DNA from 3 places in the Pantoea sp. B65 genome. Region 2 is predicted to be linked to each of the others. Evidence: predicted binding sites of a transcription regulator. Region 2 holds the regulator's gene; each other region holds the start of a gene.

Region 1 (9,986 bases), on a different contig from region 2:
CCCGGGAACTTGTTAAATGGCAGCACCACTTCCTTCACTGAGTAATAAGGTGGGATCACCTCTTCAGTGACACCCTGTTCGGTCAGGGATTTACCGGCCATCACCCGCGCCGCCACTTTTGCCAGTGGCACCCCGGTGGCTTTCGAGACAAAAGGTACGGTACGCGCTGCACGTGGGTTAACTTCAATCAGGTAGACTTCGTTATCTTTCACCGCGAACTGCACATTCATCAGTCCGCGTACGCAGAGTTCGAATGCCAGTTTTTCTACCTGCTGACGCATCACATCCTGGATTTCGAGGCTCAGGGTATAGGCCGGCAGTGAACATGCGGAGTCACCGGAGTGCACGCCCGCCTGCTCAATATGTTCCATAATGCCGCCAATCAGTACACGTTCACCGTCGCAAATCGCGTCAACGTCGACTTCCACCGCGTCATCAAGGAAGCGATCCAGCAGAACCGGCGCATCATTGGAAACCGATACCGCCGTCTGGAAGTAGCGCTTCAGGTCGATTTCATCGTAAACAATCTCCATCGCCCGACCGCCCAGCACGTAGGAAGGACGCACGACCAGCGGATAGCCAATCAGCGCCGCCTTATCCACCGCCTGCTCCAGCGCGGTAACCGTGGCGTTAGCCGGCTGTTTCAGGCCCAGACGGTCAACCGCCTGTTGGAAACGCTCACGGTCTTCCGCACGGTCAATCGCATCCGGGCTGGTACCGATAATCGGTACCCCGGCAGCTTCCAGCGCGCGCGCCAGTTTCAGCGGCGTCTGGCCACCGTACTGCACGATAACCCCTTTTGGTTTTTCGATGCGCACAATTTCCAGCACATCTTCGAGGGTTACCGGCTCAAAGTAGAGACGGTCTGACGTGTCATAATCGGTAGAGACAGTTTCCGGGTTACAGTTAACCATAATGGTTTCGTAACCGTCTTCACGCAGCGCCAGCGAGGCATGCACACAGCAGTAATCGAATTCGATACCCTGACCGATACGGTTCGGGCCACCGCCCAGAACCATGATTTTTTCACGGTCGCTGTTCGGGTTGGCCTCACACTCTTCTTCATAGGTGGAGTACATATAGGCAGTATCGGTAGCGAATTCAGCCGCACAGGTATCAACGCGCTTGTAGACCGGGTGCAGATTGTACTGCTCACGCAGTTTACGCACTTCCGATTCCGCGACCCCCGCCAGGTCACACAGACGGGCATCGGCAAAGCCTTTACGCTTCAGGGTACGCAGGAAATCTTTGGTCAGACCGTTGATGCCCTGCTTAGCCACCTGCTCTTCCAGACGCACCAGCTCTTCAATTTGCACCAGGAACCAGCGGTCAATATTGGTCAGGTTAAACACGCCATCAACCGACATACCGGCACGGAACGCATCCGCCACATACCAGATACGGTCGCCACCGGCATCTTTCAGCTCGCGGCGAATGCGGGTCAGCGCTTCCGGATCGTCAAGGCTGACTTTCGGATCAAAGCCATTGGCGCCGACTTCAAGGCCGCGCAGCGCTTTCTGCATTGATTCCTGCAGGGTGCGGCCGATAGCCATCACTTCACCGACAGATTTCATCTGGGTGGTCAGACGGTCGTTAGCACCGGCAAACTTTTCGAAGTTAAAGCGCGGGATCTTAGTCACTACATAGTCGATGGACGGTTCAAACGATGCCGGGGTACGACCACCGGTGATATCGTTCATCAGTTCGTCCAGCGTAAAACCAACCGCCAGCTTGGCGGCCACTTTAGCAATCGGGAAGCCGGTTGCTTTCGATGCCAGGGCTGAAGAGCGGGAAACACGCGGGTTCATTTCGATAATGATCATCCGACCATTTTCCGGGTTCACCGAGAACTGCACGTTGGAACCGCCGGTTTCGACGCCAATCTCACGCAGTACCGCCATCGAGGCGTTACGCATGATTTGATACTCTTTGTCGGTCAGGGTCTGTGCTGGCGCTACGGTGATGGAGTCGCCGGTGTGGATGCCCATGGCGTCAAAGTTTTCGATCGAACAGACAATGATGCAGTTGTCGTTCTTATCGCGCACCACTTCCATCTCATACTCTTTCCAGCCAATCAGCGACTCATCAATCAGCAGTTCACTGGTCGGAGACAGGTCGAGGCCACGCTCACAAATCTCTTCGAACTCTTCACGGTTATAAGCGATACCGCCACCGGTGCCGCCCATGGTAAAAGAGGGACGGATAATACACGGGAAGCCAAGCTGCTCAGCAACCGCCAGCGCCTCTTCCATGGTATGCGCGATGCCGGAGCGGGCAGTATCGAGACCAATTTTCTTCATCGCTTTATCAAAGCGCTGGCGGTCTTCTGCTTTATCAATAGCATCGGCGGTCGCGCCAATCATGGTGACGCTAAATTCAGCCAGTACGCCATGGCGTTCCAGTTCCAGCGCACAGTTCAGCGCGGTCTGACCGCCCATGGTTGGCAGTACGGCATCCGGGCGCTCTTTCTCGATAATTTTGCGCACCACTTCCCAGTGAATCGGCTCGATATAGGTTGCATCGGCCATTTCCGGGTCGGTCATAATGGTCGCCGGGTTAGAGTTCACCAGGATAACGCGGTAACCCTCTTCACGCAGCGCTTTACAGGCTTGCGCGCCAGAGTAGTCAAATTCACAAGCCTGGCCGATAACAATCGGGCCAGCGCCAAGAATCAGGATACTTTTTATGTCGGTACGTTTTGGCATTTTGTCGCTCCTGATTATTTTGCGGTTGAACGGTAAGCTTCGATCAGTTCGATAAAGTGATCGAACAGCGGTGCGGCATCGGCCGGACCCGGGCTGGCTTCAGGGTGTCCCTGGAAGCTGAACGCCGCTTTATCGGTGCGGTGGATCCCTTGCACCGTATGGTCAAACAGCGATTTATGCGTCACACGCAGGTTTGCCGGCATATTATTTTCATCGACCGCAAAACCATGGTTCTGAGCAGTAATCATCACGCGATTATTATCCAGGTCTTTCACCGGATGGTTGCCGCCGTGGTGGCCAAGTTTCATTTTGACCGTCTTCGCGCCGCTGGCCAGCGCCAGCAACTGATGGCCGAGACAAATACCGAACACCGGAATATCGGTTTCCAGGAATGATTTAATCGCGCTGATAGCGTAGTCGCAAGGCTCCGGGTCGCCAGGGCCATTTGACAGGAAGATGCCGTCCGGGTTGAGTTTCAGTACCTCTTCCGCCGGAGTCTGCGCCGGGACAACGGTCAGGCGACAGCCGCGATCCACCAGCATACGCAGGATATTGCGTTTCGCGCCGTAATCGTAGGCAACAACATGGAATGGCAGGTCGGTACTCTGCGATGGCAGCCCCCCTTCCAGCGTCCAGCTGCCTTGCAGCCAGCTGTAAGACTCCTGGGTGGTGACTTCTTTTGCCAGATCCATACCTTTCAGGCCGGGGAAGGCTTGTGCTTTCTGCAATGCCAGTGAGGCATCCGCTACGTCACCGGCGATGATGCAGCCGCTCTGTGCGCCTTTTTCACGCAGCAGACGGGTCAGCTTACGGGTATCGATATCAGCAATCGCCACAATGTTATGGCGCTTCAGGTACTCGGACAGCCCTTCTTCATTACGGAAGTTGCTGGCGATCAGCGGCAGGTCACGGATGACGAGGCCTTGCGCATGTACCTGGGAGGATTCTTCGTCAGCAGCATTAGTGCCGACATTGCCAATATGAGGATAAGTAAGAGTGACGATCTGGCGGGAATAGGAAGGATCTGTGAGGATTTCTTGATAACCGGTCATTGAAGTATTGAAAACCACTTCCCCCACTGCCGATCCTTCTGCCCCAATGGCCCGACCGTGGAATTGGGTTCCGTCTTCCAGAACCAATAGCGCTGACTTAATCAAAACGTCCTCCAGGGAATAAACAGTCACAATATCTGCATATTAATTCATAATCATAGCCTGAATCAATGCAAAAACCGCCTGAGATGTCGATTTTTGGCAAATTGCGCGCATTCTAATGATCGCCTTCGCCATTGTCTACCCTGAGAGCCAGTTTTTCATGCTTTTTTAGCCAACTGGAAGGAAACTCGGAAGATTCATGCTGAAAAGGGGTGATATCCGGCTGATAAAACCGGTTGACTGGTGAAATGAAATAAAAATCCAATCTGACAGCCCGCAAAACCAGACCAAATGGTCAAAAACGGACATTTTGCGCTCTTTTTTTACCGATTAAATGCAGATTAACCACACTTAATCTACAAAAACACATCAAAGCCTTATTTTTAATAAAAATAAAAAGGGCAATAAATTATTGCCCTATCAATCAGAACCTTATGATTGAAATAACCACATCACGATGGTCGCAACACATTACAAACTATCTAAACTCAGCACGTCCCGCATATCATAAAGACCGGTTTTACGGTCATTTAACCACTGAGCAGCACGAACAGCGCCATTGGCGAAGGTCATGCGGCTGGAAGCCTTGTGGGTAATCTCTACACGCTCGCCAATATCAGCAAACATCGCCGTATGCTCACCGACGATATCGCCGGCGCGCACAGTAGCAAAACCGATGCTATGCGCGGCACGCTCACCGGTATAACCTTCACGCGCGTAGACCGCATGTTGTTTCAGATCCCAGTCCATCGCATCCGCAATCGCTTCCCCCATCGCCAGTGCGGTGCCTGATGGCGCATCCACTTTATGGCGGTGATGCGCTTCGATGATTTCTATATCGGCATAATCGCCCATGACTTTTGCTGCTTTTTCCAGCAGCTTTAGCACCAGGTTAACGCCGACACTAAAGTTAGCGGCGAACACGATGCCAATATCCGCTGAGGCCTGCTTAATCGCCGCTTTACCGGCATCATCAAAGCCGGTAGTACCAATCACCATCGCCTTCTGATGTTGACGGCAGAACGCCAGATACTCCAGCGTGCCTTCCGGGCGGGTGAAATCGATCAAAATATCGAAATCATTAACCACCGCATCGGGGTTGTCGCCCACCTTAATCCCGATAACGCCGATCCCGGCTAATTCACCCGCATCACTACCCACCAGCGAAGAACCGCTGCGGGTCAGTGCCGCCCCGAGGCGCACGCCGGCTGCCTGCTGCGTCGCCTGAATTAGCTGGCGCCCCATGCGCCCATCGGCGCCGACGATAGCAATACGGATTTCTGAATGACTCATATTGGATTCCCTGACATATCTGTGCCTGCAAGCGACAATAAGGTTAACGAGGCGGCTACATTGACGCCACAATAATCACTACATAATAAGAATTTTACGCCAGCTGGCCTGGATTATCAGTAAAACTGAATCGCGGAGGGGAATATTGCAGAGGCGGCGTTATCGCCGGCCAGGCCGGGGACTGGCGTTGAAACTGGCTAAAGTATGGGGTTCAACGCCTGAAACAGGGCTGTGAGGTTGCAAATCGGCAAGCCTTGAGAAAACCGGGAAAGAGACAGAGCGGTCAACAGTCTCTCCACCAGGGTAACGGCGTAAAGCGGATAAGATCCTTAAATACAGGTCATTTGGCCGCCACGGGCGGCGAAAACACCGCCCGCAGGGTTTAATCTACCTGCTTAACTTCCACGCGCAGCTCTTTCGGCACTTCAAACACGATATTCTCTTCACGACCACTCAACTCGATCGCCGGTTCGCCGCCCAGTTCGCGCAGCCGTTTAATCACATCCTGTACCAGAATATCCGGTGCTGAAGCGCCGGCGGTGACGCCGACACACTGAATATTGCGCAGCCAGCTCTCCTGAATATCCTCAGCGGAGTCGATCAGCCACGCCAGTTTACCGGCACGCTGCGCCAGCTCGGCCAGGCGATTGGAGTTGGAGGAGTTTTTCGATCCGACAACCAGCACCACATCAGCATCCCGCGCCAGACTGCGCACCGCTTCCTGACGGTTAGTGGTGGCATAGCAGATATCATCCTTGCGCGGCCCGATGATTTTCGGGAAGCGCAGACGCAGGGCGTCGATAACATCCGAAGTATCATCCACCGACAGGGTGGTCTGGGTCATAAAGCACAGGTTCTCTTCGTCTTTCACCTGCAACTTGTCGACGTCAGACGGCGATTCCACCAGGTACATGCCTCCGCGCGGATTGCTGTACTGCCCCATGGTGCCTTCCACTTCCGGGTGACCCGCATGACCGATCAGGATCGCCTCGGTGCCTTTACGGCTGGCGCGCGCCACTTCCATATGCACTTTCGTTACCAGCGGACAGGTGGCATCAAACAGCATGGTCAGCTCGCGCGTACGCGCTTCTGCCCGCACCGCCTGAGAAACGCCATGGGCGGAGAAAATCAGGATCGAGCCATCCGGCACTTCGGCAATCTCTTCAATAAAGATCGCCCCGCGCTCGCGCAGGCTGTTCACCACATAGCGGTTATGCACCACTTCATGACGCACATAGATTGGCGCGCCGTACATCTCCAGCGCGCGTTCCACGATGCTAATGGCGCGATCAACACCGGCACAGAAACCACGTGGGTTAGCCAACAGGATTTGCATTGGTCCCCTCCAGCTGCGGATCGATCTCCAGCACTTCAATATCAAACTGAATGGTGCGTCCGGCCAGGGGATGATTGAAGTCGACGGTGATTGAATCACCGGAAACCTCCCGGATCACGCCTGGCATTTCGCTACCACCCATACCGGTAAATAGCATAATAGCACCAATTTCCGGCTCCCCCGCCTGAGCAAAATCACGACGGGAGAAATACTGGATCATGTCCGGGCTGGCAGCGCCAAACGCCGATTCCGGCGGCAGACTGAACTGGTGCTTATCGCCACACTTCAGCCCGAGCAGCGCCTGTTCCAGACCTTCCGACAAACTGCCATCGCCAAGACGAAACAGCGCAGGCTTGCCATTGGCGCGCGTCGACTCCGCCGTTGAACCATCTTCCAGCTTCAACGTGAAATGCACCAGCAGCGCGCTATTGCGCTGTACAGAATCAGTCATGCCTTACCCTTTCTGTTTAGCCTGCTTTCCGGAAGGGGTAAAAAACCCTTCAAGGACGATCAATGCGGCGCCAATAGAGATACCGCAATCGGCGATGTTAAAGGTGGCAAAGTGCCAGTCACCAACATAGAAGTCGATAAAATCGACCACAAAGCCGTGATACGAACGATCAAACAGGTTGCCCAGCGCGCCGCCAATAATCAGCGCGTAGGCAATATTATTAAGCTTCTGGCTGGCGGATGCGCGATACATCATCACCAGCAACGCCACCACAATCGCCACGGCAATACCGGCAAAGAACCAGCGTTGCCAGCCACCTTTATCCGCAAGGAAACTGAACGCCGCGCCGTAGTTATGGGCGTAGAAGAAATTAAAGTACGGCATAATCGGCATCGACTGGTGCAGCATCAGATTATCCATAATCCATTGCTTGCTGCCAAAGTCGATGGCGATGACTACCAGCACCAGCCACAGCCAGCGCAATCCGGTCGATAAAAGTGGCTTACGCATCAGGCAAACTTACGCTCTTCACCGTCTCCGGCTACGTTAGTGACACAGCGACCGCAAACCTCTGCGTGCTCCGCATTCTGACCCACGTCAGTAGTGTAATGCCAGCAACGCGGACATTTATCGCCTTCGGCTTTGTACAGCGCGATTTTCAGACCTTTCAGCAGTTCGCTCTGCTGCGCTTCCGCGCTCGCCAGCGCATAATCCGCCACCTGCGCACCGGAGGTCAGCAGTACAAAGCGCAGCTCGTCGCCCAGGCTGGTCAGCTTCTGCGCCAGCGCCGGATCGGCGTACAGCGTGACTGCCGCTTCCAGCGAACCACCGATACGTTTATCGGCACGCGCCTGCTCAATCACGCGGTTAACTTCGCCGCGCACTTTCAGCAGGTCGTCCCAGAAGGCGTCATTCATTGGCTCATTTTCCGCCACGCCAAACAGGCCGTCGAACCACTCTTCAGTAAACACATACGGTGCGCGTTTGCCCGGCAGGTAACCCCAGATCTCATCAGCGGTAAACGACATGATCGGCGCCATCCAGCGCACCAGCGCTTCGGCGATATACCACAGCGCGGTCTGGCAGCTACGACGCGCCAGGCCATCGGCTTTCGCGGTGTACTGACGGTCCTTGATGATATCCAGATAGAAGGAGCCCATCTCAATCGAGCAGAACTGCATCAGACGCTGTACCACTTCATGGAAATCGTAGCTGGCGTAAGAGGCAAGGATGTCATCCTGTGCCGCTTTCGCCCGCCCTACGGCCCAGCGATCCAGCACCACCATCTCTTCCGGTTTCACCATATCGGTTTCCGGATTAAAACCATTGAGGTTAGCCAGCAGGAAACGTGCGGTGTTACGGATACGACGGTAAGAGTCGGCAGAGCGCTTCAGGATTTCGTCCGATACCGCCATTTCACCGGTATAATCGGTTGATGCCACCCACAGGCGCAGAATATCGCCGCCCAGTTTGTTCATCACATCCTGCGGACTGACGGTGTTACCGATAGATTTCGACATCTTACGGCCCTGACCATCAACGGTGAAGCCGTGGGTCAGTACCTGACGATAAGGCGCTTTGCCTTTCATCGCGGTAGAAATCATCAGGGAAGACATAAACCAGCCGCGATGCTGATCCGAACCTTCCAGATACATATCTGCGCTGTTGCCGCCAAATTCCGGACGCACATCCACCACCGAAGAGTGGGTAGAACCGGAGTCAAACCACACATCAAGCGTATCCGGCACTTTCACATAATCGCTGGCTTCATCGCCCATCAGATCTTTCGCGTCGAGATCCCACCAGGCCTGAATACCATCAGCTTCGACACGTTGCGCCACCGCTTCCATCAGTTCCAGCGTACGCGGATGCAGCTGCTCGGTCTCTTTATGGACAAACAGCGCCATCGGCACGCCCCAGGTGCGCTGACGAGAGATACACCAGTCAGGGCGGTTAGCGACCATCGATTCAATACGCGCCTGGCCCCAGTCCGGGATCCACTGCACGCCTTTGATCTCTTTCAGTGACTGCGCACGCAGGCCTTTCTGATCCATGCTGACAAACCACTGCGGCGTGGCACGGAAGATGATTGGCGTTTTATGGCGCCAGCAGTGCGGATAGCTGTGGAACAGCTTCTCGACATGCAGCAATGCGCCATGGTCGCGCAGCAGCTCAACAATCATATCGTTGGCTTTAAATACCTGTACCCCATCCAGCGTTGGATAAGTGCCGGTGATAAAGCAGCCGTCCGGCCCTACCGGGTTGGCGGTTTCCAGACCGTATTTTTGACCGATAACAAAGTCATCCGGACCGTGGCCGGGAGCGGTATGCACCGCGCCGGTACCGGCATCAAGGGTCACATGCTCACCCAGAACCACCGGCACATCAAAGCCGAGGAATGGATGCTGGAAACGCATCAGCTCCAGCGTGGCGCCGGTGGTGCTGCCCAGCACCGTCCAGCTGCTGACGCCAGCACGCTTCATCACGCTTTCCACCAGATCTTTGGCAAGGATCAGCGCTTTACCGTCGATCTGCACCAGCTGGTATTCAAATTCCGGATGCAGTGAAATGGCGCGGTTAGCCGGCATGGTCCACGGGGTGGTGGTCCAGATCACCAGCGCAATCGGGCCGTTAACACCGGTCGCGGCAAATTTGGCGGCAACCGCGGCGCTATCCACCGCATTAAACATCACGTCAATCGAAGGTGAGGTTTTATCGTAGTACTCCACTTCCGCCTCGGCCAGCGCTGAACGACAGTCCAGACACCAGTGCACCGGCTTGGCGCCTTTATGCAGATGGCCATTGCCGATGATTTTACCCAGCGCACGGATAATATTGGCTTCGGTCTGGAAGTTCATCGTCAGATAAGGATGGTCCCAGTCACCCAGTACCCCCAGACGGATAAAGTCTTTCTTCTGGCCTTCAACCTGCTCAGCGGCATATTTACGGCAGGCCGCGCGGAACTCAGCGGCGCTCACTTTCTCGCCAGGCTTACCGATCATCTGCTCAACTTTATGTTCGATTGGCAGGCCATGACAGTCCCAGCC
Region 2 (9,986 bases):
GCAGCCGGCGTGAGCGCGACTATCGCCCGGCCGTGCAACAGCTGACGCCGGAAGCCAGTCCGCATGGCGGCTGGTATCCGCCGGGGATGGCCGGGCAGTCGGACGCTTTTCTGGCCTTTATCCGCCAGGAGCTGAAGTGCCGGGTTGGCGAATGGCTGGCGATCGACCGGCAGCGCGAGGCGCTGTTCGGCCACTCTTATGGCGGACTGTTTACGCTCAATACGCTATTTACCCGCAGTGACAGCTTTAGCCACTACTATGCGTCAAGCCCGTCAGTCTGGTGGAATGATGGCTATATCAGTAAAGTAGCCGCGCATTTTGCCCGGCAGCCGACCCTGCAGCAGCCATCGGTGCTGTTTCTTTCGGTGGGGGAATATGAGCAGTCGCTGCAACGCTGGGAGCTGGGGCTGGCGGAGGAGGAACGGGTTACGCTGACCCGGCATCGCAGGCAACGGCGCATGGTGGATGGCATCAGGGAGCTGGCGTGGACGCTACAGGCCGGCGCGATAACCGATCTACAGCTTGAGCTATTTATTCATGCGGATCAGTCACACCAGTCGGTGTCGATGCTGGCGTTGCAAAAAGCTTTTATGCATCATTTTCAGCGCTAAGCTGATTTCAGAGGGAAACCGGGAGAGTATTGCGGCAACAGGGGAGTGGTGCGTTCTAGAGGACTCGAACCTCCGACCCCCACCATGTCAAGGTGGTGCTCTAACCAACTGAGCTAAGAACGCAAATAACTATGATTAAACGATGGCGAATTATGGCAGTTAAAACGGCAACCCATTTTGGTGCGTCCGAGTGGACTCGAACCACCGACCCCCACCATGTCAAGGTGGTGCTCTAACCAACTGAGCTACGGACGCACAAACTGGTGCTTTGGTGCGTTCTAGAGGACTCGAACCTCCGACCCCCACCATGTCAAGGTGGTGCTCTAACCAACTGAGCTAAGAACGCAATCAATCGCTATCGTGTTGACAACGGGGACGAATATTAACGGCAGCTTATCCGGCTGGCAAGCGGAAACATCTATTTTTGTTGCCGATTGCTGCGCAACTGTGCGACACGCCGTTTTTTTAAACGTGCGCCGCACGACCGGAGGCAAAAATTAATGTGCTGCGCGTGCGAGGATCACTTCCGCCGGTAGCTGCTGCAACCGGCGCATCCGCCAGATCATCATCACCGCCGATGAGGTCAGGCCAATAATAAAGCCGCACCAGAACCCGGCCGGACCGAGAGCGGGCACCACCCAGTCGGTCAGCGCCAGCACATAACCCGCCGGCAGCCCCAGCACCCAGTAAGCGATAAAGGTGATAAAGAAGATCGAACGGGTATCTTTATAACCGCGCAAAATCCCGCTGCCAATCACCTGAATGGAGTCGGAAAACTGATAAATCGCCGCCAGCAGCATCAGTTGCGCCGCCAGCGTGACCACTTCCGGATTATCGTTATACAGCAGCGCAATTTGCTCGCGGAAAATCACCGTAAAGGTGGCGGTAACCGATACCAGCATCACGCCAACCGCCTGCGCGGTCCATGCCGCGATTCGGGCGCCTTCGGTGGATCCCTGGCCGAGACGAAAGCCGACGCGAATGGTGGTTGCCACTCCCAGCGACAGCGGCAGAACAAACATCAGCGAACTGAAGTTGAGTGCGATCTGGTGGCCGGCCACCTTGACGATACCCAATGGCGCCACCAGCAGCGCCACCACCGCAAACAGTGTCACCTCGAAAAACAGCGCCAGCGCCACCGGCATACCCAGGCTGGCTAAGCGGTAGAGAACTTTCCAGTCAGGGGCATCAAAACGGCTGGCTAAGCGGATATCGCGCAGTGAAGAGGCGCGATTGATCCAGGCTTTCATCAGAATAAACATCACCCAATATACCGAGGCGGTGGCGACGCCACAGCCAATGCCGCCCAGCGCCGGCATAGCGAAATGGCCATAGATAAAAATGTAGTTAACCGGAATATTGACCAGCAGACCGATAAAACCCAGAACCATACCAGGCTTGGTTTTCGACAGCCCTTCACACTGGCTACGCGCCACCTGAAAGAATAAATAACCAGGCGCCCCCCACAGCAGGGCATGCAGATAACCAATGGCAATACGCGCCATCTCCGGGTCCATCCCCTTCATCGCGCTGATGATAAAGCCGGCGTTATACAACACCAGCATAATCAGTACGGCAACCGATCCCGCCAGCCAGTAGGCCTGGCGAACCTGATGGGCAATGCGATCGCGGCGGCCGGAACCGTTAAGCTGCGCAACAATCGGCGTTAAGGCCAGCACCAGGCCATGACCAAACAGGATGGTCGGCAACCAGATGGAGGTGCCGACTGCGACGGCGGCCATATCCGTGGCGCTGACGGCGCCGGCCATAATGGTATCGACAAAACCCATGGCGGTCTGCGCGACTTGCGCGAGGATCACCGGGATGGCGAGGGCTAATAATTGACGCGCTTCTGTCAGATACTTCTGCACACAAACACCTTGTCTGGTTTTATCAGGGTGAAAAAATTTAACGCCCTGATGGGCGAATGAATATAAATCAGTAGATTAAGCCGCGTAGTGTAACGGTCGTGGCGCTTTAAGCCAATCACCTGGCCTGATAATCGCTCTTTATGTTATACACTCAGCACAGGTTGCTGCCGGCTGGTATCAGAGCAGCATGGCAGATGTGTTAAGATTGCCAAAAACAGACTGAGGCTTGAAGCATGTTTACTGGTATTGTGCAGGGCACCGCTGAGGTGCTGTCTATTGTAGAGAAAACCAATTTCCGTACGCACATCGTCAAATTACCGGCTGAGATGATGCCAGGCCTGGCCTTAGGCGCCTCGGTGGCCCATAACGGCTGCTGCCTGACGGTTACCCGGGTTGACGGTGAACAGGTCAGTTTTGATCTGATGAAAGAGACGCTGCGTATTACCAATCTCGGTGAGCTGGAGAGCGGCGATAAAGTTAACGTGGAACGTGCGGCGAAATTTAGCGATGAGATCGGCGGCCATTTAATGTCCGGCCATATTATGACCACCGCTGAGATCTGCAAGATTATTAATTCAGAGAATAATCGCGAAATCTGGTTTAAACCGCAGGATGCAGAGGTGATGAAATTTATTCTGCGTAAAGGTTATATCGGTATTGACGGTATTAGCCTGACGGTGGGAGATGTCACTAAAAGTAAATTCTGCGTGCACCTGATCCCCGAGACGCTGGCGCGTACCACGCTGGGCGAGAAAAAACTGGGGCAGCGTGTCAATATTGAAATTGACCCACAGACCCAGGCGATAGTGGAAACGGTGGAGCGGGTTCTGGCACAGCGCGAAGCGGCGCTGCTGGCGGAAGCGGAATCCCCGGCAGAACAATAAAGGGCGATCTATCACACCCTAACCGTAGGGGAGGCATTAATGCCTCCCTTTGCATTAATGCCTCCCTTTGCATTAATGCCTCCCTTTGCATTAATACATCCCGTCGTTAATGCGGTACCCGCAATCCACCCTCAATCCCATGGCTGAATACCACTTGCCACAACTGGATATCGCGGGCGCGAAAAGCACCGGCACAGGCATTAAGGTAGTAACTAAACATCCGTTTAAATCGTTCGCCGTAATCTTCCGCCAGCTGCGGCCAGGCTTCAAGGAAACGCTGATACCATGCCATCAGGGTGGTGTCGTAATCCGCACCAAAATTATGCCAGTCTTCCATCACAAAGTGCGGCTCACTGGCATCGGCAATCTGACGTATCGACGGCAGACAGCCGTTCGGGAAGATATATTTATCAATCCACGGGTCAACGTTCATATCGGTTTTAATCGTGCCAATGGTGTGCAGCAGGAAAATGCCATCCTGTTTTAAATTGCGGTCGGCAACGTCAAAATAGGTGGCATAATTTTTCGGCCCGACATGTTCAAACATCCCCACGGAAACAATTCGGTCAAACTTCTGCGCCAGATCGCGATAATCCTGCAGCAGGATGGTCACGTCCAGACCCTCGCAACGCTGTTGCGCCAGTTTCTGTTGCTCGGCAGAGATAGTCACGCCGACTACCCTGACATGATAATGGCGCGCGGCAAACGCCGCCAGACCGCCCCAGCCGCAGCCGATATCCAGCAGCGACATGCCTGGCTGCAGCTGCAGTTTTTCGCAGATCATTTTCAGCTTGGCCTGCTGCGCTTCTTCAAGCGTCTTCGCTTGTTTCCAGTAACCGCAGGAGTATTGCAGATGGGAATCGAGCATGAATGAGAAAAGATCGTTACCGAGATCGTAATGCTCTTTGCCGACAATCCAGGCGCGTTTTTTTGATTGCAGATTAGTCAGCCGTGCCGCTGCGATGCGCAACGTATCTTTGAAATGGCGCGGGAGTTGCTGGTCAAGTTTATGTTTTAACACCCGATGAAAAAACATATCGAGGCGTTCACACTCCCACCAGCCATCCATATAGCTTTCGCCGAGCCCCAGTGAGCCTTCCTGCAATACACGCCGGAAAAAATCGGGATTTTTCACCTGGATATCCCAGGGGTGAGAGCCATTCACTTCCACACCGGCTACCTGCAGCATTTCATGGACGATGCGATACCAGTGATTTTCTTCCAGGCCCAATTCTTCTATACACGATGAACTCATAGCTTCTCCATCACCTGCTGTGATTAGAACCTGAGAATTAGAATAGCTAATTTCTACAGGATTGTGAGAGAACTCACGGAAAATCCGTGCGCCTGATATCCGACGTTTAACAGAGGATTGAAAATGAACGAAAAATACCTTGCCTTACTGATGCTGCAGCGATGTTAGTAGCGCAGGCGGCAGATATGCTGCCCCGGTTTCCCGCGACTGGCTGCAATATCGATACTCAGGTTTGGTCCTGCAGAGATGCGTTGCGAATGCCACGCCGTAAAACACCACGACAGCCCTGTCAGGTCTGACCAAATAATGTTAATTTATTGTTATATAATATTGCCTTAGATGAGTATATGCTCACGGCAGGCAATATTCAATACAATATTGTTAGCGAGCTAACTAAATGATTTCATTCACTGATGTGATGTGGCGTCGACTGCTTTGACCAACCGCTGTTTTTCGCTCTTGCGCTGAAATTGTAGCGCATATCCGATCAAAGCAAGAACAACGGTCAGCAACATAATTGCGGTGGTGGTCAGCAGCGTTTCGGCAATTAGCGTCGATACGGCCATGCTGGCGAGAAAGCACAGACCGAGTTGCAGCATATTCTGTAATGCTGCGGCTTTTCCGGTGGCCTCGGGGAAGGGCAGCAGTGCGTTAGCCACCACAATCGGATAGATCGCGCCATTCGCCATCGCCATACCGCAAAACGGGACCAGTAGCGCCGTCAGTGTTACCTGGCCGGACAGCGCCACGGCAAAGATGGCGCTGATGCTGATGGCATAACCCAGCAGCAGCCAGCGCAACAGGGTGGCGCCTGCCAGACGCTGTAGCAACGCGCGACAGCCAAAACCACCCAGTAAAAAAGCCAGCGTTTGCGGAATATAACTCAGACCGATATCGCCTGGCGTCAGCCCCAGATCGGCAAGAATAAACGGCGAACCGGTCAGCCAGGCAAAAAAACTGGCGGAACAGGCGGCATAAATCAGCACATTGCCACTCCAGATGCGCGATTTCAGCAACAGCAGAAAGCTGACCAGGGGTTGCACGCTGACGCGGTTTTTTACTGTCGCAGATTTAAGCCGCAGCGTCGGGATCAGCAATGCCAGCGCAATCAGCAGCAGTGCGACAAAGATCGCGCGCCAGCTAAAATGGTTCAGCAGCCAGGCGCCCAGCAGCGGCGCCAGCGCCGGAGAGAGCGCTACCAGCGGCATAATGGTGGCGAAGACACGATTAGCCTGCGCACCGTGATAGCGGTCGACGACCAGCGCCTGCCAGCTGACCGCTGCGGAACAGACCCCCACCGCCTGGATAAAGCGCAACACCAGCAGCAGGGTGGCATCCTGCACCAGCAGCATACCGGCGCAACCGAGGGCAAACAGACTCAGCCCCATTACCAGCACCGGTTTACGCCCGATGCGATCCGACAGTGGCCCCCAGAACAGTTGCGCACAGGCAAAACCGGCAAGGAAGATACTCAGGCTGGCGCTGATAGCGCCAGGATGGGTGTGCAGGTCCTGTTGCATGGCGCCAAACGCCGGCAGGTACATATCGGTAGCAAGAAAACCCAGCATGCTTAACAGCGCCAGGTAAACAATAAATCCTTTTGACTTGATCATCAGATAACTCTTTTTTATGCAGGTGATGTAACGCGCAGAGTGTAAGCGGGTGCACTGTGGCTTGTGAAACGCTAATATTTGCCTATTGCGTTGAAAAATTTTGCAGGCAGGATATGTGGTCAGAACATTCTCTTGAAGTGGTTGATGCGGTTGCACGTACCGGCAGTTTTAGCGCCGCCGCCAGTGAGCTGCATCGTGTGCCCTCGGCGGTCAGCTATACCGTACGTCAGCTGGAGCAGTGGCTGGCGGTTCAGCTGTTTGAACGCCGCCATCGCGATGTGGTACTTACCGCTGCCGGTAAAGTTTTTATTCAGGAAGGCCGCGCTGTTATCAAAAAAATGCTTGCCACCCGCCGTCAGTGTCAGCAGGTGGCCAATGGCTGGCGCGGGCAGTTAAGTATCGCGATCGATTTGATTGTTAAACCGCAGCGCAGCCGCCAGCTGGTACTCGATTTCTATCGCCATTTCCCGGATATGGAACTGCTGGTTTCCCATGAGGTATTTAATGGCGTCTGGGATGCGCTGGTGGACGGGCGGGTTGATATGGCGATTGGCGCCACCCAGGCGATCCCGGTCGGCGGGCGTTTTGGTTTTCGCGATATGGGGGCGCTAAACTGGCGCTGCGTGGTCAGTGCCGGACATCCGCTGGCGCGGCAGCAGGGAACGATAGAGGAAGAGACGATTCGTCAGTGGCCGTCGCTGGTGCTGGAAGATACCTCGCGCAGCTTACCGAAGCGGATTACCTGGACGCTGGATAATCAGCGGCGTCTGGTGGCGCCGGACTGGGATACCGCCTTTGATTGTCTGCTGGCGGGATTATGCGTTGGTATGGTGCCCGGGCACTTCGCCGCACCGTTGCTCGCCAGTGGCGAACTGACGGAGCTGAGCCTGCCGGCGGGTTTTCCCGACAGCCCATGTTGCGTCAGCTGGGCAGAACAGAGCGCGTCGCCGGCGCTGAGCTGGCTACTGGATTATCTGGGCGATGCGGAAACCATGAATGCCGAGTGGTTGCACGAGGCGTGATCACCGGCCACCGCCGTGGCCGGCCAGAAGATTAGCGACGATAATCGCGGAATGGGCCATCGGCGACGGAACGGCGCTCGATCAGTGAAGGATGCACTTCAATGGTCTGAGGATCTTCGCGTTTACTGGTAATGCGGTCCAGCAGCATATCAAAGGCGGTTTGCCCGAGACGTTCTTTTGGCTGATGCACAGTGGTCAGCGCCGGTGTGAAATAGCGCGCGTTACGCACATTATCATAACCGATCACCGAAATATCCTGCGGCACCCGCAGGCCCATCTCATCGGCGGCGCAAATCGCCCCCATCGCCATAATATCGCCGCCGCAAAACACTGCGGTTGGCCGCTGCTTCTGCGACAGAATTTGCTGCATGGCGCGATAACCGGATTCCGGTTCAAAGTCACCCTGCACAATCCACTCATCGCGCACATGGATGCTGGCTTCGTGCAGCGCTTTCAGAAAACCGGCATGACGGCCGCCGCCGGTATTACGCTCCAGCTGGCCGGGGATCGCGCCGATATCGCGGTGGCCGCGATCGATCAGATAGCGACCCGCCATATAACCACCCTCAAAGGCATTATCCAGCACGGTATCGGTAAAGTCGCCGCGCGATTCGCCCCAGTCCATCACCACCATCGGGATATTGCGATTCTCTTCCAGCATTTTCAGCAGGTCATCCGGATACTCAGAACACATCACCAGCAGGCCATCGACGCGTTTTTGCGCCATCATCGACAGATACGCCTGCTGCTTTTGCAGATCGTTATGGGCGTTACCGAGGATCAGCGTATAGCCTTTGGCAAAGCAGCGGGTCTCTACCGCTTCAATAATTTCAGCAAAGTAGGGCGCTTCACTGGAGGTCGCCAGCAGACCAATCGATTTGGTATGGTTAACCTTCAGACTACGTGCAACGGCGCTGGGCGAGTAGTGCAGCGCTTTGATGGCGGCCCAAACCGCTTCGCGCGTATCTTCAGCGACAAAGCGTGTTTTATTGATGACATGTGAAACGGTGGTGGTGGAAACACCGGCGCGTTTCGCCACATCCTTAATTGTTGCCATTAAACTGGTACTCCTGCGCTTATCTCAACGCATTGATAAATAGCATGTTAAACGTTTGCGTACCCCTGGCGATTTTCAGGCGGCCATGGGGGTTCATTGTTGCATTCTGAGTGACGTCGGGAAGGAGAATGACGTCAGGAAACACGGCAAGTAACGCGGTGTTGCAGTTGTTGCGCAACGGAAAAAAAGAATTCTATCAAGGCTGTGAGAAGAAAACGAGATTTTTACTTGCAACTGTGGGAAAATCCACACAGTTATTGATTGTATACTCATGACTTATGGGTCTTTTAGGAGCGTAGTATGGATACCAATCTGAAGTTATCTCTGATGACCACCGTTGGCTCACTGTTAGTGATTATCGCTTTTAGCTTTGTTGCGGTGATGAACTGATTTTCTCACCACCCGGCGGTTTTTCCACTAGCGGTAAGAAACGCCTGATGGGGTATGCGTCAGGCGTTTTTTTTTGCATCTATGCGTTGATGTTACGCAAAATAGTGAGCGCTGGCACGGTAAATCGCCATCCCCGATCCGGCGACAGTATCGGGATTAAGCACCCCCAGCGCCTGACGGATCCAAAGATATTTATTAAAGCCGCGTACAGCTTGCCTGCGCGTCAGGGTAGGGTATCCGGTTAATTCTCTTATTTTATTCCTGATAGCATCCGTCTGGAAAATCCCTTCCTCTTCTTTGATCCCCATAATACCCTGTGACAAAATATCTGTGGAATGCTCTGCCGTCATTTCATCATCAAGATACCAGTAATCGGTCGTTTCCGGACCGGTTACACTCAATCCCAAAGCGGTATCTTTGAATGTTTCCATATGGCTGTATTCGTGAATCAGATTTTTAACCCTGACCTCAGGGGAGTCGCTAAAAAAGCTTTCAGCCAGAATAACTGCGCCCTCATCAGCTATTGCCGCAGCGATAACATCGGATTTTTCATGCAAATATCTTATTAGGGAAAATCGCGAGCGTTTTACTGTATCATTCCGAATCGTCTGAATAACATCTCTGGTCATCGCCCAAACTTTGACTAATGATGAAAATAACTCAACATCAGCTTTACCTATATAGGGTTCAAGCAGCGTTTGTGTGGCGGAAGGATGACTATGTGCCATAAGCAGAGCCCTATCCAGTACCGTTTTAGCGCGTTTTAAACTATTTTCAATCACTACCCGTTTCTCTTTATCTTGTTGTGCAATGATCGTCAGATTCTCAGCGATAATTTCAGCACCATGCATTGCCGTCCATTGTGATAGTTTTTTATAGATGCGTTGATCAGTATCGGGGTGCTCGCCAGGTGGATAAATTCTATGTGGCATTAACCCATCAGGATCACGATAGCTCACCGGGTTATTGATTACCATTATATACAAATTGAGCCCGGCCAGGTTCCCGGCCGGATCGGCGCTCAGCCAGCGCCCGGCCCAGCACTGATAATAACGGTAACCGTAGTAATACAGCCCGCTGGCATCGCGTTCCTTGCCGCTGTAGCGGCGGGTTTTATACTCCGCTTCCGCCTGGCTTCTTGCCGTGCGGATCGCCGTACCGCCATACGGGTAATACTCCTCCTGACTGATTAACTCGCCCTGCGCATCCACTTCCAGCCCGCTGCTGCCGGTGAGGTTATCGTAGCTGTAGCGCAGCGAGTTATTGCTGATACCGGCGGGCAG
Region 3 (9,986 bases), on a different contig from region 2:
CTTCATCGCGTCAGTGGAAAAACTGCGCACCTGAGGTTTATGACGATCGGCGGTCTGCCGCAACAGATGGTTGGCCAGCAGCGGAATATCTTCCGCCCGCTCATGGAGCGCCGGAATACGCAGGTTAACCACATTAAGACGGTAAAACAGATCTTCACGAAACTCTTTCTTCTCCATCGCTTTCGGTAAGTCGCGATGGGTGGCGGAGATAATGCGCACATTGATATCCAGATCGCGATTGCTGCCCAGCGGGCGCACTTTGCGTTCCTGCAGAACACGCAGTAATTTCACCTGCAGCGCCTGGGGCATATCGCCGATTTCATCTAAAAACAGCGTACCGCCTTCCGCCGCCTGGAACAGACCCTCACGCGAACTTACCGCGCCGGTGAATGCGCCTTTGGCATGGCCGAACAGTTCCGACTCGAGCAATTGTTCCGGCAGCGCGCCGCAGTTGATGGCGATAAACGCCTTACCGGCGCGCGGACTGGCGGCATGAATCGCCTGCGCCAGCACCTCTTTACCGGTGCCGCTCTGACCATTGATCAATACGCTGACATCCGATTGCGCCACCATGCGCGCCTGCTCCAGCAGCCGCAGCATCAGCGGGCTGCGTGTGACAATAGTGTCGCTCCAGGCATCGTCAGTCACCGGTGCGCTGTGCGCCAGCGCTTCATCAATCGCTTTATACAACGCATCGCGATCGACCGGCTTAGTCAGAAAACTGAATACCCCCTGCTGGGTTGCCGAGACCGCATCAGGAATCGAGCCGTGGGCGGTAAGGATAATCACCGGCATCCCCGGGTGCAGCTTCTGCACCTCACTGAATAACGCCAGCCCATCCATTTCATCCATCCGCAGATCGCTAATAACCAGATCTACCTTCTCTTTAGCCAGCTGGCGCAATGCCTCAGGACCACTGCCGGCGGTCGTTACCTGAAAACCTTCGCTGGTCAGGCGCATGCCGAGCAGCTTTAGCAGGCTGGGATCGTCATCCACCAGCAATAGCCGGGCAGATTTGCGTTGTATCATTGCTTGCCGCTCTCCGTCGCGTTAGATGCTTTACCGGAGGTCGGAGGAAGATCGCTATCATCCGTTTGCCCTCCGGTCGCCGTGTCGCTTTTATCCGGGCCATGTCCGGTATCGGAAACATCCGCCGATTTGCGTGATGATAACTGGCGCTCAATATCGGTCAGCGATTCCAGTTTGCGGCGGGTATCCGCCAGTTCACGCGTCAGTTTGCGCTGATGCTGACGCAATTCATCCAGCTGGCTGTCGCTGGTTTGTTGCAACTGCGCGTAGCGGCCGCGCGCTTCCGACAGCTGCAACTGCGCCGCCTGATTGTCACGCCATAACTGCAACAGCGGACGAATCGACGCCGGATAATCAACCCCAAAGCTATCCAGATGCATCATATACTGGCGTCGCTCTACCGGCGTGACATTGCCATTACTCAGTAATACCCCCTGTTTAAAGGTATTCTGCCAGTTTTCTGCCGGCCACTGACGCGCTTGCGCACGCGCATCGGCCGCTGACAGCCGCGTGCCGCAATCCATGGCCCGCATCCAGTAGAGGGGATTCTTCATGCTCTCTTCGTCTTCAATCTGCCAGACGCGTTCACAGTTTACCGACAGGTAATCGATGATTCTAATCTCCGGCTCCAGGAGCACGTTTTTTTTATTATGGTGTTGTGTCTGGTGCGCCGGCTGCGCGCATGCGGCCAGTAGCAGCGGAAAGACCATGGCGGAGATCCTGCCGGTCGACCGGACGGCCATGGCAGAAAAAAAATGGAATTTCATTGGTTTATCATTTCCCGGCGTTTAAATTTAATTCGATACGGAAGCAAACGTCTGCATCACCATCTGCTGCCACCAGGTGAAGATCACCCTGCATTCGCCGTATACAATCTTTGGCAATACTCAGCCCGAGTCCACTGCCCTTTACCGCCCCTTTACGCTGCAGGCTCCCCTGAAAAAAGGGTTCGAAAATCATCGCCTGCTCTTCCGTCGGGATCGGCGTACCGGTATTCGCCACATCAATAAAAACACGCTGCCCTTGTTGGTGACTACGCAACCAGATCTTACCGGATTCGCTACCGTAGTGCACCGCGTTAGAGTAGAGATTATCGATGACACGCATCAGCAGTATCGGTTCGGCATGACACTGCGTGACCTGAAGATCGATCTCGGTGTGAATCAGCTTAGCGCGTGCGGTGAGACTGTGTGAGGAAACTACCATCTCAACAATATCATCCAGTGCCACGGCTTCCAGTTCCGTCGGACCGTCCGCCAGTTTACGGTTGTAATCCAGCAGTTGTTCAATCAGCTTCTGCAGATGGCGACTGCTCTGGTCAAGAATGCTGACCACCTCTTTCTGATCGGCGGTAAGCGGTCCGGCAACCTGATCGGCCAGCAATTCGGTGCCCTCGCGCATACTGGCCAGCGGCGTTTTTAATTCATGCGAGATATGGCGTAAAAATTCATGCCGCTGCGACTCCAGCCATGCCAGACGCTCGCTAAGCCACAGGATGCGTTGTCCCAGAGAGCGGATCTCGCGCGGGCCTTTAAACAGCGCGCTGTTACCCAGCGGCCGTCCTTCCCCAAGCAGATTGATCATCCGCTCAACCCCTTTCACCGGGCCGATAATCATGCGGGTAAACAGCAATACCAGGCCCAGACTGACCAGGAACAGGATCAGGGCCTGCCAGCCAAAGTACTGACCGCGATCGGCGATTTCGCGCTGCAGTTGCAGTCCGCGTGAAAAGACCACTTCGCGTGTCGCCTGCACCATCTGGCCGTTCGCCTCGGAGAAGCCGACAAGATTTTCCGCCGCGGCTTTTACCGGGTTACTGTCTTCGCAGTGTAGCTGGGAAAGCTGGGTAAGAAACTGACGCAGGCTACGATAATAACGAATATCGGGCAGCACCGGGGCATGCGCATCAAGCATCTGTGAATAGCGGCTGTGCTGCGTCTGATACAGACGCGCCAGCATCGGATCGTCCAGCACGCAATACTGGCGATAGCTGCGCTCCAGCTCCAGCGCGGTACGCGCCATTGCTTCGCTGCGCCGCACATCCGTGAGGGTGGTACGGTTGGTATCTGCCGCACGGTCACTGAGCGCCGCCAGGCTCTCCCACGCCTGCCAGGCCAGTACCAGCAGCGGCAACAGCACCAGCAAAAAAGCCATCAAAACCAGTTGCCGCAGCGAACGCGGAAAAAGACGCCATTTCTTCACAAAATTGATTCCTGTGCAAAATCTGCTGTTGATGCTAGCTGAGTGTGAGCCAGGAGGAAAGCGCGCGTGCGGAAAAGAAAAACGGCAGATTCAGGGAATCTGCCGTTTTTGGTACGCTGAGATAATATCAGCGTCTCTGAATAGGTGGTGCCTCACTCAACGTTGCGTCCGATGTCTGATAAAGTCACAAAGTGAACTATTATCGGTCTGGTGGACGGCAGGCACCGTATTGTGCGTCATTCGAAGTTTTATGAAGCGCTTGTCCGCTTGCGCAGGGCTGTCATAACAGGGTGAATGAGCCACTGCAGAATATATTGCAATCTGCGTGCCATGTTTTCAATAAAATTACATGTCATTGTTTTGTATATGAAATATAAAAAATGAGCGCTGGATCACAATTAAATTTTACCGTCTGGTCAGTCAGAGTGTCGCCAAAAAGGAACAGCATTCGGAATTTTCGCAGACGCACAGCAAAATCAATGAGTTAAATGTCTCCTTTTGGAGACATCATTACCCGGTGATTGTCGTAAATATGCAACACCTGCTAATAACCGGCTTCTTTTCCAGCATTCTCCCTGTGCGGGAGGGGGTAACACCGGCCGCCAGCCGCGTCTGAAGCCCATAAAAAAGGCCGGAACAATCCGGCCTTCTGGCGATATGTTAGCAGGCGGGTTAGCCCAGTTGCTTACGCGCATTGCGGAAAATACGCATCCATGGACTGTCTTCGCCCCACTCGGCTGGATGCCAGGAGTTGCTGACGGTACGGAATACGCGCTCCGGATGCGGCATCATAATGGTCACGCGGCCACTTTCGTTAGATACCGCAGTAATACCGTTTGGTGAGCCATTCGGGTTCGCCGGATAATCCTGAGTGACGTTGCCGAAGTTGTCGACGTAACGCAGTGCCACCAGCCCCTGATGCTCCAGCGCCGCCAGGTGCGCGTTATCACGCACTTCGACAAAGCCTTCGCCATGAGAAACCGCGATGGGCATACGTGAACCGGCCATACCGGCGAGCAGCAGCGACGGGCTGGCGGCCACTTCCACCAGGCTAAAGCGGGCTTCAAAACGCTCGGACTGGTTACGGACAAAGCGCGGCCAGTTCTCACTGCCCGGGATCAGTTCGCGCAGATTAGACATCATCTGGCAGCCGTTACACACCCCCAGCGCCAGCGTCTGTGGACGATGGAAGAAGGTTTCAAACTCATCACGCACGCGGCTGTTAAACAGAATCGACTTCGCCCAGCCTTCACCGGCGCCCAGTACGTCACCGTACGAGAAACCACCACAGGCAACCAGCGCCTGCACGTCGTCCAGCCCACGACGGCCAGCCAGCAGATCGCTCATATGTACATCGACCGCGTCGAAACCGGCACGATGCCAGGCCGCCGCCATTTCCACATGAGAGTTAACCCCCTGTTCACGCAGTACCGCAACTTTCGGACGCGCGCCGGTGGCGATAAACGGAGCGGCAACATCCTCTTCCGGTTTAAATGTCAGGCTGACATTTAAACCAGGATCGTTGTCGTTTTTCTTCGCTTCGTGTTCCTGGTCGGCACATACCGGGTTATCACGCAGGCGCTGCATCTGCCAGGTCGTTTCCGCCCACCAGGTACGCAGCGTAGTACGGCTTTCGCTATATACGGCTTTATCACCGGCGCTGATCACAAAGCGATCGCCGCTCTGCGCCTGGCCGAGGTAGTGGACGCAGTCTGCCAGACCGTTGTCGGCCAGCACCTGCCGGACCTGATCACAATGCTGAGCAGCAACCTGAATTACCGCCCCCAGCTCTTCGTTAAACAGGGCCGCCAGACTATCGCTGCCCAGCGCGGCGATATCCACGCTGACGCCACAGTGGCCGGTAAATGCCATCTCGGCCAGCGTGACCAGCAGACCACCGTCGGAACGGTCGTGGTAAGCCAGCAGTTTCTCATCCGCCACCAGCGTCTGAATAGCGTTAAAGAAACCAGCCAGTTTCTGCGCATCACGCACGTCAGCCGGTTTGTCGCCCAGCTGGCGATAAACCTGTGACAGCGCGGTGGCGCCCAGCGCGTTGTGGCCGTCACCTAAATCGATTAGCAGCAGCGCGTTATCCTGCTGCGGCTGCAGCTGCGGCGTTACGGTACGACGCACATCTTCAACGCGGGCAAAGGCGGTAATCACCAGCGAGAGCGGCGAGGTCATTTCGCGCTGTTCACTGCCATGCTGCCAGCGGGTTTTCATCGACATCGAGTCTTTGCCCACCGGAATGGTGATACCAAGGGCCGGGCACAGCTCTTCGCCAACCGCTTTCACCGCGGCGTACAAACCGGCGTCTTCGCCCGGGTGTCCGGCCGCGGCCATCCAGTTTGCCGATAATTTAATGCGTTTCAGCGAACCGATCTGCGTTGCGGCAATGTTGGTCAGCGCTTCACCGACCGCCAGACGACCGGAAGCGGCGAAATCCAGCAGCGCCACCGGAGCACGCTCGCCCAGCGCCATCGCTTCACCATAATAGCTGTCGAGGCTGGCGGTGGTTACCGCGCAGTTCGCCACCGGGATCTGCCATGGCCCGACCATCTGATCGCGCGCCACCATACCGGTCACGCTGCGGTCGCCGATGGTCACGAGGAAGGTTTTCTCAGCCACGGTTGGCAGATGCAGTACACGCTTCACCGCATCTTCAATTGAGATGCCATCGCGTACCAGCGCTTCGCCTTTAACCTGCAGAGTGGCAACGTCGCGAGTCATCTTCGGCGTTTTACCCAGCAGAACGTCAAGCGGCATATCGATCGGTTTATTATCGAAGTGGCTGTCGGACAGGGTCAGATGCAGCTCTTCGGTCGCTTCGCCGATCACCGCATAAGGTGCGCGCTCACGCTTACACAGGCGGTCAAACTGCGCCAGTTTCTCCGGCGCAACCGCCAGCACATAACGCTCCTGAGACTCGTTGCACCACACTTCCAGTGGGCTCATTCCCGGCTCATCGTTGAGGATATCGCGCAGATTAAACTGACCGCCGCGCTCGCCATCGCTGACCAGTTCCGGCATCGCGTTCGACAGTCCGCCAGCGCCAACGTCATGGATAAACAGAATCGGGTTGTCTTCGCCCAGCTGCCAGCAACGGTCGATCACTTCCTGACAACGCCGCTCCATTTCCGGGTTATCACGCTGTACCGAAGCAAAATCAAGATCGGCATCCGACTGGCCTGACGCCATTGAGGAAGCCGCACCACCGCCCAGACCGATATTCATTGCCGGTCCACCCAGCACAATCAGTTTGGCGCCAACGGTGATTTCGCCTTTCTGTACGTGGTCAGCACGGATATTACCGATACCGCCCGCCAGCATAATCGGCTTATGGTAACCACGCAGTTCCACGCCGTTATGACTGTTGACGCGCTCTTCATAAGTACGGAAGTAACCATTCAGCGCCGGACGACCAAATTCGTTATTGAATGCTGCGCCGCCCAACGGGCCTTCGGTCATAATGTCCAGCGCGGTAACAATGCGGTCTGGTTTGCCGAAATCCTCTTCCCACGGCTGTTCAAAGCCCGGGATACGCAGGTTGGATACCGAGAACCCTACCAGACCGGCTTTCGGTTTGGCACCGCGCCCGGTGGCGCCTTCATCACGAATTTCACCGCCGGAACCGGTAGCGGCGCCTGGCCATGGCGAAATCGCCGTTGGGTGGTTATGGGTTTCTACCTTCATCAGAATATGGGCATCTTCCTGATGGAAGTCGTACACACCTTTATCAGCATCGGCATAGAAGCGGCCAATCTGCGAACCTTCCATTACCGCAGCATTGTCTTTATAAGCAGACAGCACATAGTCCGGGGTTTGTTCGAAGGTGTTTTTAATCATTTTAAACAGCGATTTAGGCTGTTGCTGACCATCAATAATCCAGTCGGCGTTGAAAATTTTATGGCGACAGTGCTCGGAGTTTGCCTGGGCAAACATATACAGCTCGATGTCGTTCGGGTTGCGCCCCAGTTTTTCAAACGCGGTCTGCAGATAATCAATTTCATCATCCGCCAGCGCCAGACCTAACTTCTGGTTTGCCAGCACCAGCGCATTGCGTCCTTCACCTAACACATCCACGCTCTGCAGCGGCTGTGGCTGATGGTGAACAAACAACTGCTCAGCCTGCGCCAGCTCGGTGAAGATGGTCTCCATCATACGGTCATGCAGCAGTCCGGCCAGTTGCGACCACTGCGCTTCGCTTAGTTGCGGCGCCTGCAGATAGAAAGCCAGTCCGCGCTCCAGCCGCAGCACCTGCGGTAAGTCGCAGTTATGGGCAATATCGGTGGCTTTGGAAGACCATGGAGAAATAGTGCCTGGACGTGGGGTCACCAGCAGTAAGCGACCTTGCGGCGCATGCTCAGCGAGAGACGGACCGTACTTCAACAGTCGCTGAAGGCGGGCCTTTTCGTCAGCGTTCAGCGCTGCGCTGACATCAGCAAAATGGACGTACTCAGCGTAAATATCACTCACCGGCAGGTGAGCGTCCTGAAAGCGGGTCAGCAGTTTGTTTACACGAAATGCCGACAGAGCGGGCGAACCACGCAGAATTTCCATCATCAAAGATCTCTCGTCTTCGAAGCGCCGGGCGACGCTTCTTTGGGCGCAACAGGGAAAGCGGGCGCTATTATAGAGAATCCGCGCCCCCAACGAAACCGTTTGCGCACAATTTCTCGGATACAGGAATTGGCTTAAAATTGCGCAAAACTTGCTGAATAAGTTGCGGCGCAACGCTTTGTTGCGCAAAATGCCCCACGCTCTGGGAAATCAACCATAACTAATACTGCCGAAAGAGACAGAGGCCTGCGGGCAACCGAGAGATAACTATTTGAAACGCCTAAAAATTAATTATCTGTTGATCGGGCTGATCACCGTGCTGCTGGCGCTGGCATTGTGGCCATCGATCCCCTGGCACGGGGGGTCGGGAGATCGAATCGCACAGATAAAATCGCGGGGCGTATTACGAATCAGCACCATAAACTCCCCGCTAACGTACTACACAGTCAATAAATCACCGGCCGGTATGGACTACGAGCTGGCAAAACGTTTCGCCGGTTATCTGGGCGTGCGCCTGGAAGTGACCGTACGTCAAAACCTCAGCGACCTGTTTGACGACCTTGACGACGATAAAGCCGATATCCTCGCCGCCGGTCTCAATTATAACAGTGAACGCCTGACACGCTTTCGTACCGGCCCCACCTATTATTCGGTGTCCCAGCAGCTGGTGTACCGTATCGGTAAACCGCGGCCAAAAAATCTGGGCGATCTGCAAGGCCGCCTGACGGTAGCTTCCGGTTCCGCTTATTTATCGACGCTGCGTAATGCGAAACAGAGTCAGTACCCCGAGCTGGACTGGGCCATTTCAACCGATCAGAGCCCGAAAGCGCTGCTCGAAGCGGTGGCGGATGGCAAACTCGACTATACCGTCGGCGATTCGGTGACTATCGGTCTGTTGCAGCGCATTCATCCGCAGCTGGCGGTGGCCTTTGATATTACCGATGAAGAGCCGGTGACCTGGTATATGCAGCGCGGCGATGACGACGACAGTCTCAACGCCGCCATGCTCGACTTCTTCAGCCAGATGGGTGAAGAAGGCACCATGGCGCGGCTGGAAGAGAAATATCTCGGCCATGTCGGCGCCTTCGACTACGTCGATACCAGCACCTTTCTGCGCGCCATCGACGACATTCTGCCGGATATCAAACCACTGTTTGAACGCTATGCCAGCGTGATCGACTGGCGCCTGCTGGCGGCAATCTCTTACCAGGAGTCGCACTGGAACCCGCAAGCCACCTCTCCCACCGGCGTGCGCGGTCTGATGATGCTGACGCGCAATACCGCCGACAGTCTGAATGTTGATGACCGGCTGGATCCGGAGCAGAGCATTCGTGGCGGCAGCGAATATTTACAGCGCATGATGGAAAAAGTCCCGTCCACCATCCCGGAAGATGAGCGCATCTGGTTCGCACTGGCGGCGTATAATATGGGATATGCGCATATGCTGGATGCACGCAAGCTTACCGAGAAGCAGAAAGGCAATCCTGACAGCTGGGCCGACGTCAAAATCCGTCTGCCGATGCTTAGCCAGAAACGCTACTACAATCAGACCACCTATGGTTATGCACGCGGCCATGAAGCCTACTCCTATGTGGAGAATATCCGCCGCTATCAGGTCAGTCTGGAGGGGTATTTGCAGGATCAGGAGAGAAAGCTGGCACAGCAGGCGGCGCTGGAAGCCGGACTGGGCCAGGGTTACCCGGCGGTTGAACCGGTGATCGCCCTTAACTGATGCTCACGGCGGCGCTGGCCGCCGTTACGGATTGGCGGCTTTACGCAAAGCTTTTTTCTGTTCGCGCCGCATACGGAAAAAATCACTCAACATAGCTGCGCACTCTTGCGCCAGTATCCCTTCCGTCATTTGCACCTGGTGATTCATTCCCGGGTGTCCCAGCACATCCAGCAGCGAACCGGCAGCGCCGGTTTTCTCATCGCGCGCACCAAACACCAAACGTCCGATACGGCTATGCACCATCGCGCCTGCGCACATTACACAGGGTTCGAGAGTGACATAAAGCGTGGTGTCGATCAGACGATAGTTTTCCAACACCTTGCCACCCTGACGCAATGCCATAATTTCGGCGTGGGCGGTCGGGTCATGATGACCAATCGGCCGGTTCCAGCCTTCGCCAATCACCCGATCGCCCTGCACCAGTACCGCACCCACCGGCACCTCGCCCTCATCCCAGGCCCGC

The links. Region 2 encodes PurR, which represses purine synthesis genes. Its sites were predicted from a motif close to CANGCAAACGTTTGCNTG; they were not measured.
Region 1: a site for PurR is predicted at 4,085-4,102, ahead of carA (glutamine-hydrolyzing carbamoyl-phosphate synthase small subunit). Genes of this name have one in related genera too.
Region 3: a site for PurR is predicted at 7,883-7,900, ahead of purL (phosphoribosylformylglycinamidine synthase). Genes of this name have one in related genera too.

Annotation. Positions count from the first base shown of each region.
Region 1 is NZ_JAHXPU010000023.1:145,395-155,380, reverse strand. Features, by position in the region: gene carB (carbamoyl-phosphate synthase large subunit) at 1-2,705, opposite strand, end outside; gene carA (glutamine-hydrolyzing carbamoyl-phosphate synthase small subunit) at 2,720-3,862, opposite strand; gene dapB (4-hydroxy-tetrahydrodipicolinate reductase) at 4,331-5,152, opposite strand; gene ispH (4-hydroxy-3-methylbut-2-enyl diphosphate reductase) at 5,535-6,488, opposite strand; gene fkpB (FKBP-type peptidyl-prolyl cis-trans isomerase) at 6,469-6,939, opposite strand; gene lspA (signal peptidase II) at 6,943-7,449, opposite strand; gene ileS (isoleucine--tRNA ligase) at 7,449-9,986, opposite strand, start outside.
Region 2 is NZ_JAHXPU010000036.1:215-10,200, reverse strand. Features, by position in the region: gene JWF83_RS14390 (alpha/beta hydrolase) at 1-611, shown strand, start outside; tRNA gene JWF83_RS14385 (tRNA-Val) at 658-734, opposite strand; tRNA gene JWF83_RS14380 (tRNA-Val) at 790-866, opposite strand; tRNA gene JWF83_RS14375 (tRNA-Val) at 881-957, opposite strand; gene JWF83_RS14370 (MATE family efflux transporter) at 1,109-2,482, opposite strand; gene JWF83_RS14365 (riboflavin synthase subunit alpha) at 2,716-3,366, shown strand; gene cfa (cyclopropane fatty acyl phospholipid synthase) at 3,473-4,621, opposite strand; gene punC (purine nucleoside transporter PunC) at 5,029-6,234, opposite strand; gene punR (DNA-binding transcriptional activator PunR) at 6,348-7,256, shown strand; gene purR (HTH-type transcriptional repressor PurR) at 7,288-8,313, opposite strand; gene JWF83_RS14340 (YnhF family membrane protein) at 8,614-8,703, shown strand; partial or broken gene JWF83_RS14335 (RHS repeat-associated core domain-containing protein) at 8,796-9,986, opposite strand, start outside.
Region 3 is NZ_JAHXPU010000016.1:112,017-122,002, reverse strand. Features, by position in the region: gene glrR (two-component system response regulator GlrR) at 1-1,029, opposite strand, end outside; gene qseG (two-component system QseEF-associated lipoprotein QseG) at 1,026-1,739, opposite strand; gene JWF83_RS05955 (sensor histidine kinase) at 1,804-3,231, opposite strand; gene purL (phosphoribosylformylglycinamidine synthase) at 3,904-7,794, opposite strand; gene mltF (membrane-bound lytic murein transglycosylase MltF) at 8,063-9,523, shown strand; gene tadA (tRNA adenosine(34) deaminase TadA) at 9,548-9,986, opposite strand, start outside.